DNA from 4 places in the Priestia sp. FSL P4-0332 genome. Region 4 is predicted to be linked to each of the others. Evidence: riboswitches for the same ligand, from Rfam matches in the RefSeq annotation. Region 4 holds a riboswitch; each other region holds the start of a gene.
The links. Region 4 has a riboswitch for cyclic di-AMP ahead of MKY06_RS02320 (cation:dicarboxylate symporter family transporter). Riboswitches for the same ligand answer to the same signal wherever they lie in the genome.
Positions count from the first base shown of each region.

Region 1: it holds a riboswitch for cyclic di-AMP, as region 4 does, so the genes downstream of both, MKY06_RS20910 (APC family permease) here and MKY06_RS02320 (cation:dicarboxylate symporter family transporter) in region 4, are expected to answer to the same signal.
Region 2: it holds a riboswitch for cyclic di-AMP, as region 4 does, so the genes downstream of both, MKY06_RS27155 (APC family permease) here and MKY06_RS02320 (cation:dicarboxylate symporter family transporter) in region 4, are expected to answer to the same signal.
Region 3: it holds a riboswitch for cyclic di-AMP, as region 4 does, so the genes downstream of both, kdpF (K(+)-transporting ATPase subunit F) here and MKY06_RS02320 (cation:dicarboxylate symporter family transporter) in region 4, are expected to answer to the same signal.

Region 1 covers NZ_JBBOUA010000001.1:3,971,640-3,975,738, forward strand. Annotated here, with positions in the region: gene MKY06_RS20910 (APC family permease) at 1-1,707, opposite strand, end outside; cyclic di-AMP (ydaO/yuaA leader) riboswitch at 1,870-2,011, opposite strand; gene MKY06_RS20915 (N-acetylmuramoyl-L-alanine amidase) at 2,203-3,237, opposite strand; gene glnA (type I glutamate--ammonia ligase) at 3,977-4,099, opposite strand, start outside.
Region 2 covers NZ_JBBOUA010000002.1:49,156-53,254, forward strand. Annotated here, with positions in the region: gene MKY06_RS27145 (class I SAM-dependent methyltransferase) at 1-77, opposite strand, end outside; gene MKY06_RS27150 (phospholipase D-like domain-containing protein) at 301-1,218, shown strand; cyclic di-AMP (ydaO/yuaA leader) riboswitch at 1,541-1,685, shown strand; gene MKY06_RS27155 (APC family permease) at 1,814-3,643, shown strand; gene MKY06_RS27160 (DinB family protein) at 3,779-4,099, opposite strand, start outside.
Region 3 covers NZ_JBBOUA010000001.1:3,041,827-3,045,925, forward strand. Annotated here, with positions in the region: gene kdpA (potassium-transporting ATPase subunit KdpA) at 1-1,195, opposite strand, end outside; gene kdpF (K(+)-transporting ATPase subunit F) at 1,220-1,300, opposite strand; cyclic di-AMP (ydaO/yuaA leader) riboswitch at 1,679-1,819, opposite strand; gene MKY06_RS15490 (hypothetical protein) at 1,835-1,972, opposite strand; cyclic di-AMP (ydaO/yuaA leader) riboswitch at 2,045-2,187, opposite strand; gene MKY06_RS15495 (undecaprenyldiphospho-muramoylpentapeptide beta-N-acetylglucosaminyltransferase) at 2,574-3,641, opposite strand; gene MKY06_RS15500 (CHY zinc finger protein) at 3,819-4,099, shown strand, end outside.
Region 4 covers NZ_JBBOUA010000001.1:426,656-430,754, forward strand. Annotated here, with positions in the region: gene MKY06_RS02310 (hypothetical protein) at 1-80, opposite strand, end outside; gene MKY06_RS02315 (undecaprenyl-diphosphate phosphatase) at 538-1,362, shown strand; cyclic di-AMP (ydaO/yuaA leader) riboswitch at 1,636-1,775, shown strand; gene MKY06_RS02320 (cation:dicarboxylate symporter family transporter) at 1,882-3,141, shown strand; gene ytvI (sporulation integral membrane protein YtvI) at 3,354-4,099, shown strand, end outside.

The sequences.
Region 1 (4,099 bases), 3.5 Mb from region 4:
GAATTGTGGAATAACGACCGTAATAGCCATATTGTTTTCCCGCGCTTTTTCCTCGGCCATATCAATGAATCGAAACAGCGGCCGCACTAAGCTGCGGTATTGAGAATGAAACGTAACAATACGAATATCAGGCTGCCACTTCTCCCACTTCTCTTCCATTCTCTTTTCGCTTTCTCGATCAAAGGCCACATGCACTGCAATAACGGTATCGCCAATCGTTCTTGCATAATTTAATGAATTTTCTACTACCTTTGTCATTCCTGCTACAGGAACAATGACCACACTTCCTTCAAGCTTTCCAATCTTTTCTCCTTGCTTAATGCGAAGCTGCTCTCCTACCGCTTCATAATGCGTATGAATGCGATGAAAAATATAGACAATAACCGGTAAGAAAATGAGCACGGACCATACTTGTGAAAACTTCGTTGTAAACAAAATGATTAGCACAGTTAAGGTAATAAGCGCACCAATTAAGTTAATGGTTAGCTTTCCTTGCCAGCCGGCCGGCTTTTCTCTAAGCCATTTGACAATCATGCCTGTTTGAGAAAGCGTGAATGGAATGAACACTCCAACTGCATAAAGAGGGATTAATTGTTCAGTCGCTCCTTTAAAAGCTACAATTAAGACAATAGAAGCAATTCCAAGGGTCACAATTCCATTTGAATAGCCTAGTCGATCGCCACGAATTTGAAACATTCTTGGCATGTATTTATCAGACGATAAGTTGACAGCCAGCAAAGGGAAAGCTGAAAAGCCCGTATTCGCTGCTAGCACTAGAATTAGAGCTGTTGTGCCTTGAATAAAATAATAAAATCCATTTCGTCCAAACACACTCGATGCAATTTGTGATACAACCGTTTCATCTGCTTTTGGAGAAATGCCAAGCCAATAAGCTAAAAACGTGATGCCCGAAAATAAAACGGCTAAAATACCGCCCATCAGCATTAATGTATGAACAGCATTTTTTGCACCTGGCTCTTTAAAGTTAGGCACTGCATTTGAAATAGCTTCTACACCTGTCAATGCCGAACAGCCTGACGAAAAAGCTTTTAATAATAAAAACAAACTAATACCTGGCACTACTGTACCGAGAGATGGATGAAGCTCAGGTGAAACTTGACCTGTCGCTATTTTAAACAAGCCTACCGCTATTAACAAAATAAGAGCAATAACAAATAAATAAACCGGATAAGCTAATACAGAAGCGGATTCTGTTACACCACGTAAATTTAAAACAGTAATAAAAATCACCAGCAAACACGCAATTACTACATTGTAATGATGCAGCGTTGGAAAAGCCGAAGTTAAAGCATCGGTTCCTGCTGAAACACTCACGGCAACTGTTAAAATATAATCTACTAACAGTGACCCCCCAGCGATAAGCCCAGGATTTTCTCCTAAATTGGTTTTTGAAACAATATAAGCTCCTCCGCCTTGCGGATACGCATAAATAATTTGACGATATGAAAGAATTAAAGCCGTCAGGAGTACCAATACCCCAATCGCAATTGGAATCGAATACCAATAGGCAAGGACGCCGACTGTTGCAAGTACAATCAAAATTTGTTCTGTTCCATAAGCCACTGAAGATAAGGCATCTGAAGATAAAATAGCCAGTGCTTTAAGCTTACTAAGCTTTTGATCGCCTAACTCTTTTGTTTTAAGCGGCTTTCCAATCAATAATCTTTTGAGAACTGAATAGTTCACGCAATTTCCCTCCGATGATTGCCTAGCTACTATTTACTATTCATTGCTAAGCTCCGTTACAAGTTCACGAACAAGTGATATCATTCCTAAAAAATACCTTTTTATGTTAAAAAAGCGCACAAAAAAAACACTAAGGGTTCTCAGCGTTTTTACACAGCTTAAACCTCCTCTCCAAAACGCTTATGGGGTTAGCTGTCGGATTCGGGCTATGAGAGTAGCCCTACCTTTAAAAAAAGGATTCACCCCAAGTGACAATGCACAAATTTGGGTCCCCCACTTCTGACGAATTAAGCGATAACAGGTCAATATAATTTTCGGTTAAAGGGTATGATCGATAACATGTTTCTTTCATAACTATCCTTTGTTCTTAGATAATATACTCCCGTACAAATGGTTTGTAAAGCATTATTTTACGTAAACCATAAAATAGTACTTAAGGCGCTTTTAACAGAAAAACAAAAGGCCTTCTGCTCGCTTACAGAAGACCTTTTTGCTTTAACTTTTTGCTTTTAAAACGGCTGCTAGCTTGTTTTTCGTTTGAGGACCATAAATGCCATCTACATCATAAGGAAGATACACAAGCTGAAAACGTCTTACTGCATCTTTCGTTTGAACTCCATATATTCCGTCTACTGACCCTACTTTAAAATTAACTGCGTTTAATGCTCTTTGAAGCTGTTTCACGGCTTCTCCAGAATCACCTTGCTTTAAAATTCCATTGGGAAGTGGATATTGTTCAGCAGGTGGTGTTGGAGATGGGTTTGGTGAAGTCCCTGAAGGAATAACAATTGTTTTTCCAACCTGTAGTGTTAAAGGATCAGAAAGCCCTGTATTCGCTTCTTGAAGCGCTTGTACTGTTATATTGTACTTCTGTGCAATACTGTACAGCGTATCTCCTTGCTTGATCGTATACGTTTTTGTACCTGGTTCAGAAGGTGATGGATTTGGTGTTGGTGTTGGATTTGGGTTTGGAACTGCACGACGGGGTAAATTCAAATAGACGGCAATTCCTTTTGCATACGATTCACCCATGCTTTTTAAAAAAGCTTCGTTTTGGAGAAGTGCTGCATCGGTGCGGTTATCAATAAAAGCTATTTCAGTTAGTACTGCGGGCATATTTGTTAAGCGAAGCACCGCATAATTGGCTGACTTTCGACCGCGATTCGGATGATTATACGATAGCAGCGTTGGCTGTACTTGGCCGTGGACAATTGATTGAAACGTTTTACTGGCATTGCTAGCGCTTCTGTAAACATAATCTTCGTACCCTGTTCCTCCACCGGCATTTACGTGAATAGACATAAATGCATCTGCTCCCCACGAATTAGCTTGAGAAGCGCGCTGAGATAACGATAAAAAAGTATCTGTGGTACGAGTGGTTTTAATCGTAAAGTCACTGTAGGTGCTATTTAAATAGCTTATTAAATATTGTTGAATTTTTAAAACTAAGTTTTTTTCATACAGTCCATTCGCTCCAACTGCTCCTGCATCTGCCCCACCATGTCCTGCATCAAGATAGATTTTTTTCATATTACTTGTCCCTCCTTATTGTTAACATATGCACGGGGGCAAAAAGTGCTACGTATACTAGCCTAGCAGGTGAAAAATCACTAAAAAAAAGACCCGCTGCCTAATGGCAACGGGTTATTCTGCTTTATAGACAGAATACTGAATAAGGATAGCTCTCAAGGAGTGACAGCTATATGCAGAGTGTTGATTCGTTGATTAAATGATAATAATTATCATTTTCATTTAAAGTATACACTACAAGGAAAGTTTTGTCTATTCTATTATCGTCATAAGCCTATTTAAAAAGAAGAACACCTACAACAATGAGAATAATCCAAATTGGAATGCTTATTAAAATTCCTATGACCAAACCTTTAAAGAAATTTCCTTCTTTCATTTTCCTTACATTCCTCTCCAACAGTATTTTCTATCGATACTGTGCCTGGCTGAAAATTCTCTGAAGTTATACTGAAATACAGTGCAGAGTGAACACATAAACAATCTCTCTATCTGTTATACACTACTTTTACATATAGATTCAATGAGACAAAAAGATTATCCTTTTTAATTCATATAACCAAATTCTTTCCTGTATATAACAAAACAATAAAAAGCCTCCCGTAAATTATACGACAGGCAGCTATACTTGTTTTATGAACAGCTTAGTTCGATATTTAATATACGCATGCAGAATATTATTCATTTTGAAAAACAAAAAAGTCCGAGAGAACGTATAAACGATCTCTCGGACTTTTAGGAATTAATATTGGCTCATGTATTGGTCACGTTCCCAAGGATGAACTTGTGTACGGAACATATCCCATTCGATTTCTTTCGCTTCAACGAAGTGCTCTGCTAAGTGTTCACCTAATGCAGAAACCAT
Region 2 (4,099 bases), on a different contig from region 4:
TGTTTAGAGCTTGGCATGACAGCTCCAACTGTTCGTGGATGTCGAATATATTCTTGGATGAAATGAATAGCATTCATGTAATTTCCCTCTCTTTTCTATATTATTGTGTGCAATTCTTACTTTATCTTGCAAACCTTAATATAGAACGAGGAAAAATCTTAACAATTCTTAAGAAACTCTTATGTATCATTAATAAGTGTTTAGTTAAGCTAACTTCAGAAAAATTCACACTATCGCAATTACCTTATTTTACCTGGTAATCAATCTATAAACCTTCCCTAATTAGTAAAAACTATTAGTATGAAATTCTTTAACCTATTGAAAGAGAGAGCAGCAGAAGGCGTGAAGATTAAGCTTTCTGTGGATCGTTTTGGAGGAAATGATATGTCCCGAACACTTGTAAATGATCTTAAGAAAAACGGAGTTGAATTTACATTTAGTCGAAAAGCCAGCATGCAGCACTTTTTTTATAGTATTAATCATCGGAATCATCGAAAGTTTGTCGTAGTGGATGGAAAAGAAGCCTACCTCGGAGGTTTTAATATAGGAGAAGAATATTTAGGAAACCATAAAAAATTAGGCTATTGGCGTGACTATCATCTACGGATAAAAGGAGAAGGTGTTTTTGAAATTGAACAACAATTTCTGAAAGATTGGGAAGAAGATACAGGACAGCGCCTTTCTCCTCAACATGTTCATACCTCTGACTCTAACAGAGCGAACTATCAACTGCTATTTTCAACTGGGGAAGAACTTGAGCAAAAGGTAATTAAGCTAATTAATTGTGCCAGAACAAAGCTTACCATTGCTACCCCTTATTTTATTCCGAGTGAACGTTTAATGGATGCGCTTATTTCGGCAAAAGAAAAAGGCGTTTCAATTGATATTTTACTGCCGGACAATACCGATGCCTGGTTTACTAAACCACCTAGTTATCCTAAAACAGAGAAACTATTAAGCAAAGGCATTCGAATTTTCTTATATGAAAAAGGTTTTTTTCACGGAAAAGTAGTGATCATTGATCATACAGTAGCCAATATCAGCACAGCCAATTGGGACCCACGAAGTTTTTATTTAAACGATGAAGCTAGCTGTATCATTTATGATCGTGAGATAATTGCCTACGTAGAACGAGAAATTAATGAAGATAAAGCAAATAGTCGCAGATTAACCAAAAGAGTAATAGATGAAATACCTAAATGGGAACGTTCTCTCTAAAAAACACCGGAATGGATTTATTATTATTTTTGATAAAATACTCCAATTAGGTTTTTGATAAATAGTTCATTAAAAAAGAGAGCACTACTTTGTTGTAGTAGCTCTCTTTTTGACTTCAAAAAAACTTTAAGAAAGCATAATACAACTCGTTCGCATAAGTATACTTTTGTGAACGTTATTTACTTTATGGGGAAAAAATACATTAGAGATATGCAATAAAAAAGATGTTTTAAACCGTCTCTTTTTAGTTAACATACCTATTTACAAATTTAATATTCTGGCGTATAGTACCTAACGTACATATATAATCTTGCTATTTTTATACCTTTTATCGCTTAATCTGTAAGGAGTGGGGGACCCATTTTTGTGCTTTTGCACTAGGGGTGAATCTTTCTGGAAAGAAAGTAGGGCTACTTTGAAGGCCCGAATCCGACAGCTAACCTCATAAGCGTTTTTAGAGAGGGGTTGCTTTTATTTGTCCTGAAAAGAACACTAAGCAGAACCTTAGTGTTCTTTTTTGTGTTTTTTTTCTGCCATAGGGAATGATAAAAGTAAAATAATACAGTAAATGGTAAAGGTTTCAGGAGGAATTTAGATGAGTTATTCATCCATAAAGCGCTTGTTAATTGGCAGGCCACTTAAATCAAAAGAGTTAGGCGAACAAAAATTAAATAAGGTCAAGGCCCTAGCTATTCTTTCATCTGATGCACTTTCATCCGTGGCGTACGGCCCAGAACAAGTCTTAATCGTGCTTGCCACCATTGGAATGATCGCATTTTGGTACTCCATCCCAATTGGTATTGGGGTACTTATTCTTTTAACGGCACTTATTCTTTCGTATCGCCAAATTATTTATGCGTACCCAGAAGGGGGAGGGGCGTATGTTGTATCGAAATATAATCTCGGAGAAAATGCAGGTCTTATTGCCGGAGGATCTTTATTAGTAGACTATATTTTAACCGTGTCTGTAAGTATTTCCTCTGGAACTGATGCGTTAACGTCTGCTTTTCCTGTCCTTCATGACTACAAGGTCATCATCGCTTGCTTATTGGTTATTTTTATTATGATTTTGAACCTAAGAGGGGTAACAGAATCTGCGTCAGCATTAGCGTATCCTGTTTATCTGTTTGTTCTTGCACTACTTCTCTTAATAGGTGTAGGAATGTGGAAAGTAGCGACTGGTCAGGTATCTCCTAATGTTCATCCTGCTATTGGAACTGCAGTGCCAGGAATCAGCTTATTTTTACTACTACGCGCTTTTTCATCAGGGTGTTCAGCCCTTACAGGCGTAGAAGCTATTTCAAATGCTGTAACAAACTTTAGACAACCGGCTGCAAGAAATGCAGTACGTACGCTTGTTGCAATGGGTATTATTTTAGCTATTTTGTTTTCAGGTGTCATGTTCTTGGCTTATTGGTTTGGAATTGTGCCTAAAGCAGAGGAGACGGTTGTTTCCCAGCTTGCTTCCCAAGTATTTGGACGAAATGGTTTCTATTATTTTGCTCAAGGTACGACGGCTTTAATTCTAGTGTTGGCTGCCAATACAGGCTTTTCAGCTTTCCCTTTACTGGCTGTCAATTTAGCTGTAGATAAGTATATTCCGCGTATGTTTACGATGCGAGGAGATCGCTTGGGTTATTCAAATGGGATTGTGACACTCGGAATTGCCTCTATTGCGCTCATCATAGCGTTTCAAGGTAATACAGAACGGTTAATTCCTTTATATGCGGTTGGAGTATTTATTCCATTTACGCTATCTCAAACAGGCATGATTGTAAAATGGCTTAAAGAAAAGCCAGCTGGCTGGCAAGGGAAATTAGTGACCAATTTTATAGGAGCTTTGATCAGCTTCACTGTGCTACTTATTTTCTTTACAACGAAATTCTCGCAAGTATGGGCTGTTTTAATCTTTTTACCTCTTATCGTTTATCTGTTCCACCGTATTAAGAACCATTATGAAGAGGTAGGAAAGCAACTCCGTATCAAGCCGGGAGATAAAGAAGCAGTAGCTATAGAAGGAAATGTAGTCATTATACCAGTTGCAGGTTTAACAAGAGCTGTCGAGAATTCCATTAACTATGCAAAAATTATTGGCGACACAGTGATTGCTGTCCATGTGGCATTTGACCGTGAAAGTGAAAAGAGGATGGAAGAGATATGGAACGAACGATATCCGGATATACGCTTAGTTACCTTCTACTCACAATATCGAAGCTTAGTTGGACCTCTTTTACGCTTTATTGATCGTGTAGAAGAGCGAGCTGATGATAGTCATATGGCTGTCACGGTTTTAATTCCACAATTTATCACAAGGAAAAGCTGGCATAATGCATTGCATAACCAATCAAGCTTATTACTAAGGGCACATCTTCTTTATCGAAGAAACGTTATCGTGACAACGTTACCTTATAAATTCAAAAAATAAATTGGATAAATAGCCCATTGACATAAGTTGATGGGCTTTGTCTTTCTTTCCTATATAAACCATTAGTCTAACTATCTTCTTCTTACCTTTAGTGTAGAAACATTTTTATTAACTCAAACATAATAAATCAACATATTAATCTTTCGTTCCTAATATATCTGTATTTGGAGGCTCATATCCCATCATTCGTAACTTGGATACAATTTGTCCTTTATGATGAAATTCATGAGTAATCGTGTGCATAAGCAACTTATTAGGCGTAATTGATATTATTTCTGGTTCTTCTCTCCAAGGGATCTTTCTTTCGATTCGTTCATTTAATTGGTTCCCATATAGTTTATATACCTCATTTACAATAGAATCCACCTGTTCAAATCGTCCTTTTATTTTGTTGAAATTGAAATTATGTAGTTCCTTTCTAGGTGTAAGAGGTTTCTCTTTCTTTAATAAAACAAA
Region 3 (4,099 bases), 2.6 Mb from region 4:
ATTCCGGGGTTCTTCCAACCATTAAACCTGATAAAAATACGGCGATGATGACGTACATCATGACATTCATAAATCCTGCTCCGACACCGCCAAATACGGTATTTAACATCATATTTCCAAGTGTCAATAACCCGGTAAGAGGCGTAAGGGTATCGTGCATGGCATTGACTGCGCCTGTTTCACTTGCTGTCGTCACGATGGCGTACAGAGTTGACATGCCGACACCAAAACGAACTTCTTTCCCTTCCATATAACCGCTCGCTTCATTCAAATGAAAAGCATCAAGTCTAGGGTTGCCACCCCACTCTGTTACAAACGCTGTACTTAAGATAACAATAAAGAGCATACTCATCGATATAAACAAGATGCGACCTTGTTTACGCTGTCCGATCATTTTTCCGTACGTAAAAGGAAGTGCGGTTGGCAACAAAAGCATAAGGACGATTTGTAATACATTGCTCCACGCATTAGGATTTTCAAATGGATGAGCTGAATTGACACCAAAAAATCCCCCTCCGTTGTTGCCTAGCTCTTTGATTGAAAGAAAAGAAGCAACTGGTCCCCTTGCTATTTGCTGGGATGCCCCTTCTAATGTATGGGCAGTCACCGTTCCGCTTAACGTTTGAGGAACACCTAAAAACGCAAATAAAATGCCTGTTATAAAAGCAATAGGAAGTAAAACATGCGTAATTGATTTCACAAAATCAACAAAAAAGTTTCCCATGTCCTTCCCTGCCAACCCACGAATAAAAGCGATTGCTACTGCAAGGGCTGTTGCTGGTGCAGCAAACATCATAAATACAACGGCGGCCATCTGCGAGAAATAAGACAAACCTGATTCACCGCTGTAGTGCTGCAAGTTCGTATTTGTCATAAAACTAATGGCCGTGTTAAAAGCAAGGGCCGGATCCATTCCTTTGATGTGGCTTGGGTTAAGCGGCAGTACCGCTTGAAACCGGAAGATAAGATACACCACAAAAATCATAAACGTATTCGCCAAAACGAGAGCAAGTGCATATTGCTTCCACGTCTGATTATGCCCTTTAATTCCTGCCGCTTTAAACATCACCGATTCTATCTTCCCTACCAAGCTAGTGTTTTTATCGTTTGAAAACACATTCGCTATATAAATACCTACGGGCTTTGCAATAAGCGCTACAAAAACAAGCAGCAGCGCAACTGATAGTAGAAAAATTCCCACGTTTTATTCCTCCGCTTATTAAAATTGTTCTGGATTTAACAGTACATATACTAAATAAATTAAAACGAGAACTGAAATACCTAACAAAATGAACGACATGTTCACTTCTCCTCTCTTTCGTCTACTACATGAGACGACCAGCAAATAATTCCGTACATAGCAGCTGTTAATATGGCAAGCGTTCCAAGCATGATTATATCCAAGTTGCTCCCTCCTAACTGTTTCTTACTACCCATGATTAAGCGTAGTGACTGTTTCTGTGCGTAAAGCATCACGCCCAAGTGAGCTAGCTGCGAAAGGTTATCTTTGATTGTTTAATCCTCACGTATTGTTGCTCTCGTTTTAAAAGCCCTACTATATCCTCTTTACGGTGCAGACATAACCTGCTCTCCTATTTTCCCCATTAAAAAAACCGCAGAAGAGAGTTCTCTTCCGCGGTTTAATGCACGACAAATAAGCCGTGATCGACACGAATTTTTTTACTCCCAAAACGCTTACGGAGTTAGCTGTCGGATTCGGGTTATGGAAGTAACCCTACTCAGTTAAGAGATTCACCCCTAGTACATACGTACAAAATATTGGGTCCCCCGCTCATAATTGATTAAGCGTATATTTGTTATTTAATTTTTAGACTTAATTATGGTTTTTACTGCTGCGTTTAAAACTTTGATTAGCTAACGTAGACAAATAGCGGTTTGCTAGATCAAAAGATTGCTGGTCGCACATTGCTCGGTATTCAATCAATTGAATCATTTGCTTAGATAAATGCATCTTGACGCTCCTTTCACCTATATTTTGAAAGGAGCGTACTATCCGCTGTTATAGAAAACGACCACGATTACACCATCCTCTCTCTTAACGCTTACGAAGTTAGCTGACGGGTTCGGGTCAAGAAAGTAACCCTACTCAATTAAGAGATTCACCCCTGATAATTGGGTCCTCCGCTCTTTCCTTCTCTTTCAGAAAAGACTCAGCGTTTCACAGTGGAACGTTTCATGAGAGTAATCTTACTCCTGTTAAAATTTACTGTCAACAACATTTTTTGAAATTTTAAAAGCTTTATTTTTCTATGTATATTCATTATTTTAAAATAATAGATTCGAAGAAAAAAAGGTTGTGACTGAATGTAGCCCATCTAAAGATGAACAAATGGGATACATGAGCTGAACCGCTTGTGACACCGCAGTTGATTTCTGTGCAAGACTTCGCTTTCCGCAGGAGGCTTCTTCTTGCCCTCCAATCAACTGCTAGAAGGATCTGAACAGGTGAAACCTACGTTCACTTTAACAAAAAAAACGAACCACTAATCAAACACCTTGATCAATGGTTCGTTTTTCACTTCGGCTAAAGTACGTTTGTCCCAGCCTTTTTTTTAACTCATTTTCTCAATTTCATTTACAAGAATTGAAATGGCATCCGTTTTTGTTGCTTCACGCATTGTACGCTTCATCGTACTTGCCTGCTGCTGAAGCTCATTTACTTCCCGCAAAAACACTTCTTTTGTTAACTGTTCTTCTTCCACAACCATACAGTAGCCTTTTTTCTTAAAGGACTGTGCATTTAAAATTTGATCTCCGCGGCTTTGTGCTTTTGACAAAGGAATAATCATCATCGGTTTATGAAGGGCTAAAAACTCAAAGATAGCATTTGATCCGCCGCGTGTAATCACATAATCAGTGGCCGCTAGAACATCTGGAAGCTGTTCATTTACATATTCTAACTGACGGTAGCCCGACTCTTTTTCAAGGCTTGTATCAACATTGCCTTTTCCGCACAGGTGTACAATTTGAAATTTCTTTTGCAGTTCAGGCAAGGACTCTCGAACAATTTCATTGATGCGACGTGCTCCTAAACTTCCGCCCATAATGGTTAAAATTGGGCGCTTATCATAAAAGCGAAGCCAGCTTTCCCCGTTCGCTGCGCTTCCGCTAAATAATTCTTTTCGAATAGGTGAACCAACAACCTGCACTTTTTCTTTTGGAAAATAGTTTGCCGCTTCATCAAAAGAAGTGAAAACTTTAGTGGCAAATTTCTGCGCAATTTTATTTGCCAGTCCCGGTGTTAAATCACTTTCATGAATGAACACGGGAATGTTTAGCGATTTAGCAGCCATTACAACAGGAACTGTGACAAAACCGCCTTTTGAAAACACAAGAGAAGGCTTTAACTTTTTCAGCACGCGACGTGCATCGCCAACTCCTTTTGCTACTCGAAATACATCTTTTACATTTTCCATATCTACGTATCGACGCAGCTTCCCGCTTGAAATCGCATGATATGGAACGTTTAATTTTGTAATTAATTCTTTCTCAATACCATTGTGAGAACCGACATAATGGATATCCCATTTTTCACTGTCTAATTCTTTCATAATGGCAATGTTTGGTGTTACGTGTCCAGCTGTTCCGCCTCCGGTAAAAACGATAACTTGCTTACTCATTTTTTCTTCCTCTCTTTACTTCACTTAATCGATCTGTTTTGACATCAATTTTTATCTGATCTTTTTAGCATGCAATCTGACATGTAAAACGATGGTTTTATTATAGCATTTTTCTTTTTACATATGTATGATAAGGCGTATAAAAGCATGCTATACTTTTCATAGGGAGTGATGATAATGAACAAATCTGTACCTGCAGTAAAAGGTGATACGGTGGATTCCGAAACGCGCTGTACGCACTATCATACAGCTAAAGATATTATCGCAATAAAATTTTATTGCTGTAATACATATTATCCATGCTATCAATGTCATAACGGACATGCTGATCATGATATTAAAAGGTGGCCAAAAGCTATGTTTAATAAAAAAGCTATTCTTTGCGGAGTATGTAAACATGAGCTATCAATTAATGAATACTTAACCTGTAACTCGACTTGCCCTCACTGTCGTTCTTC
Region 4 (4,099 bases):
CCCGCGCCAATTAAAGGAATTCCCAGCAAGGCTTCATACCCAGCAGTGACCCATTTCATTGTACGTACATTTCCATTCATAGTAAAAAGCCTCCTAAAAAAGATACTACTATATACGAGAAAAGAGAGAAAAAAGTTTCAAATTACTTAGGGGATATGTCGTATAAGCAAGCACTAGTTGATTAAAATGATAGATAACAGTAAAGGAGATGGAAAAAACATAATGATTTAGTCATATTTTCACACTAAAGAAAAATAGTCTAGATGATTCATTTTTAGCTAAGGGCCCGGAATTTATACCGAACATAGTGACTAATTTCTAAAATAAATAAAAGCTGATATCGTGTTTTTTGGTTATAGCATGTAAGGTTTTTATTACAAATTATTAAAGATTCTTATCTTTTTGCAAATACACATTGTATTTCATAGTTTTAACAATTATGATAAAAAAGCAAGTGTCAAAATAGGAAAATAGTTGAGCATGTAAAACGAAGCGATAAGCTTATTAATTTGAAAGAAAGGCAAGGTACATAGCTTTATGTGGGAAATTATTGTAGCAATCATTTTAGGGATTGTAGAAGGTTTAACAGAGTTTGCTCCTGTTTCGTCAACTGGGCATATGATTATTGTGGATGACCTGTGGTTAAATTCAAAAGAATTATTTTCATCTCCAGTAGCTAATACATTTAAAATTGTTATTCAGCTAGGGTCGATCTTAGCAGTAGTTGTTATCTTTAAAGATCGTTTTATTAATTTATTAGGATTAGGAAAAAAACCAGCTGCTCCAATTGGACCGACAAATCGCTTGAATTTAATGCAGGTAATTGTTGGTCTGTTACCCGCAGGAGTGTTAGGACTTTTGTTTGATGATTACATTGATGAACATTTGTTTTCTTTAAATACGGTGCTAATTGGCTTAGTGGTCGGAGCTGTATTAATGATTCTAGCAGATTTGTTTGGACCTAAACGTCCGCGTGTAGAGACGGTGGACCAAATATCTTATGGACAAGCACTGGGTATAGGACTGTTTCAATGTATTGCTCTTTGGCCAGGTTTTTCTCGTTCAGGCTCAACGATTTCAGGAGGGGTTCTTCTTGGAATGAGCCATAAGGCAGCCGCAGATTTTACATTTATTATGGCAGTGCCAATCATGGCAGGAGCAAGTGGACTTTCATTGGTTAAAAACTGGCAGTATTTCACATCAGATGCACTACCGTTTTTTATTGCTGGTTTTATCAGCGCCTTTATTTTTGCGCTGGTATCTATTCGCTTTTTCCTGAAATTAATTAATCGTATCAAATTAGTACCATTTGCACTATATCGAATTGTTTTAGCAGCTATTCTATATTTTGTATTTTTATAAAATAAACACGCGTGTTCTTTAGTCCCTTAAACTTCTAATAGAGACTCAAAGAGCAAGAAAAAGCTATTGCAATGTTGCAATAGCTTTTTTGCATAAATATATATTATCGCCTTTTGAAAGCGTTTTACAAACATGGGTATTGACAAAACGTGTCGAAAAATAGTAAATTAATATTTGTGCAGTATAAAGTTAAGTAAAAGTAAGACTTCTGTTTAGTTTTATTGACTGTAAAAAACGTATGACAACGTATAGATCGTTTTAATTTTATAAAAACTGAATAATAAGCTTAATCGTATAGAGCGGGGGAATCATTATCGGCAGTAAAGCTGCCTTGGGGTGAATCCTTACAAAAGGTAGGAAACTCTCAATTCCGAATCCGACAGTTAACCCCGTTTGCTTTATTGAGAGAAAGAGCCCAAAATAGCGTAAGTAAAAGGCTGTTCTTTCTTAAGAATAGTCTTTTTTTGTTTTTTCAGAAAAGTATATACAAATGTCATACATCTTTGGGGAGGTACATCTATGAAAAAAATTCGTTTTGGTTTGGCTACGCAGATTTTTACCGGTTTAATCCTTGGTGTTCTTGTAGGGGTAATTTGGTTTAACGATCCGCGTGTAGTAACATACCTACAGCCGCTAGGAGACCTATTTTTAAGATTAATTAAGATGATTGTTATTCCAATTGTTATCTCAAGCTTAGTCGTTGGAGTTGCAGGAGCAGGGAGCGGTAAACAGGTCGGAAAGCTCGGCGTTAAAACCATTCTCTATTTTGAAATTATTACGACTTTTGCAATTGTAATCGGTGTATTGGTTGCTAATATTTTTCATCCTGGGCAAGGTGTAGACATTCATTCAGCACAGAAGAGTGATATTTCACAATACGTTGAAACATCCAAACAGCAAGAAGGAAAGTCAGTGGCTGAAACTTTCTTACACATTGTTCCGACAAACTTTTTCCAGTCAATTGTTGAAGGAGACATGCTAGCAATTATCTTCTTTACAGTGTTATTTGCACTTGGAGTAGCGGCAATTGGGGAAAGAGGGAAGCCAGTTGTACAATTCTTCGACGGCGTTTCTCACGCAATGTTTCACGTGGTAAACCTTGTAATGAAAGTGGCTCCAATTGGTGTATTTGCTTTAATTGGTGTAACAGTTTCAAAATTCGGCTTAGATTCACTCCTTTCATTAGGAAAGCTTGTTATCTTAGTTTACTTAGCGTTAATTTTCTTCCTACTTGTTGTATTGGGAGGAATTGCGAAATGGGCAGGAATTAACATCTTCCACTTATTCCGCTATATGAAAGATGAACTGTTGTTAGCATACAGTACATCTAGTTCTGAGACAGTTCTTCCGCGTATCATGGAAAAACTTGAAAAGATGGGCTGTCCAAAAGCTATCGTATCGTTCGTTGTACCAATTGGTTATACATTTAACCTAGATGGTTCCGTTCTTTATCAAGCGATTGCAGCGTTATTCTTAGCGCAGGTGTACGGTATTGATTTAACGATCGTTCAACAGCTGACGCTCATTCTTGTATTGATGGTTACATCTAAAGGAATGGCTGCCGTGCCAGGAACATCATTTGTTGTATTACTGGCTACTCTTGGAACAATCGGCGTTCCGGCAGAAGGATTAGCCTTCATTGCTGGAGTAGACAGAATCATGGATATGGCACGTACGGTTGTTAACTTAGTAGGAAACACACTAGCAGCAATTGTGATGTCTAAATCTGAAGGCAAATTTGACCCTAAAAAAGGTACAGAGGTCATGAGAGCCGGCTAATTTATAAATTAAAAAGCTACTTATTCTATTCAAAAAATTAGAATAAGTAGCTTTTTTCATAATAATTCCTTTATTATTATGGGAATTGACCCTATAATATGTAACATCAGGTATAAAAATATCCAAATTTTATTCTTACATAAAGCAGTCACTGGTTCCTTTCTTTATCAGTAAATATAGAGATAGCTTAGCTAGTAGGGGGATAGTAGAGTATGTGGAAAAAGCGAATATGGGTCATCGCCTCGATAATAATCGTATGTTTGTTAATCCCTTACAGTTTACCAATTGTGTTTGCTTTATTAACAGCATTAGCACTTGAGGGTATTGTTCAGAAATTGCATCAATCTTTTAAAATGAAGAGAGTCTATGCAGTGCTTATGACCTTCATTTTATATGTTGTTTCGCTCATACTTATTGGATTTTTTATTGTTCGGACAATCGTTACGCAAGTGGTTGCTCTTTCAAAAATAGCGCCTTCCTTTGTAAAAGAAATCTATGAAACCGCGATTTATCCAACTATTATTAAGTGGAAATACTATTCAAACGCTCTTCCTACAGAAGTGATTTCTTCTATCGAGCGCACGCTTGAAAAGACCGTAAATTCATTAGATTCTCTATTAAAAAGTACCGTAGAAATCATCATTAGCTTTGCCGCTACTGTTCCTGGGTTTCTATTAGAGTTTCTTATTTATTTAGTAGCGCTTGTATTTATCAGCCTTGAGCTGCCTGCTATTAAAAATAAAATTAAGTCATTTTTAACAGAAGAAACGAAATATAAGCTACAAGTTGTCATCACTCAGCTTATCCAAGCGGGGGTTGGTTTTATTAAGGCACAAATTATCTTAAGTGTCATGACGTTTGTAATGGCTTATGTAGGGCTTTGGCTATTAGATGTTCCGTATACCGCGCTGCTTAGTTTATTAATTGTAATTGTCGATATCTTACCAATCCTTGGGAC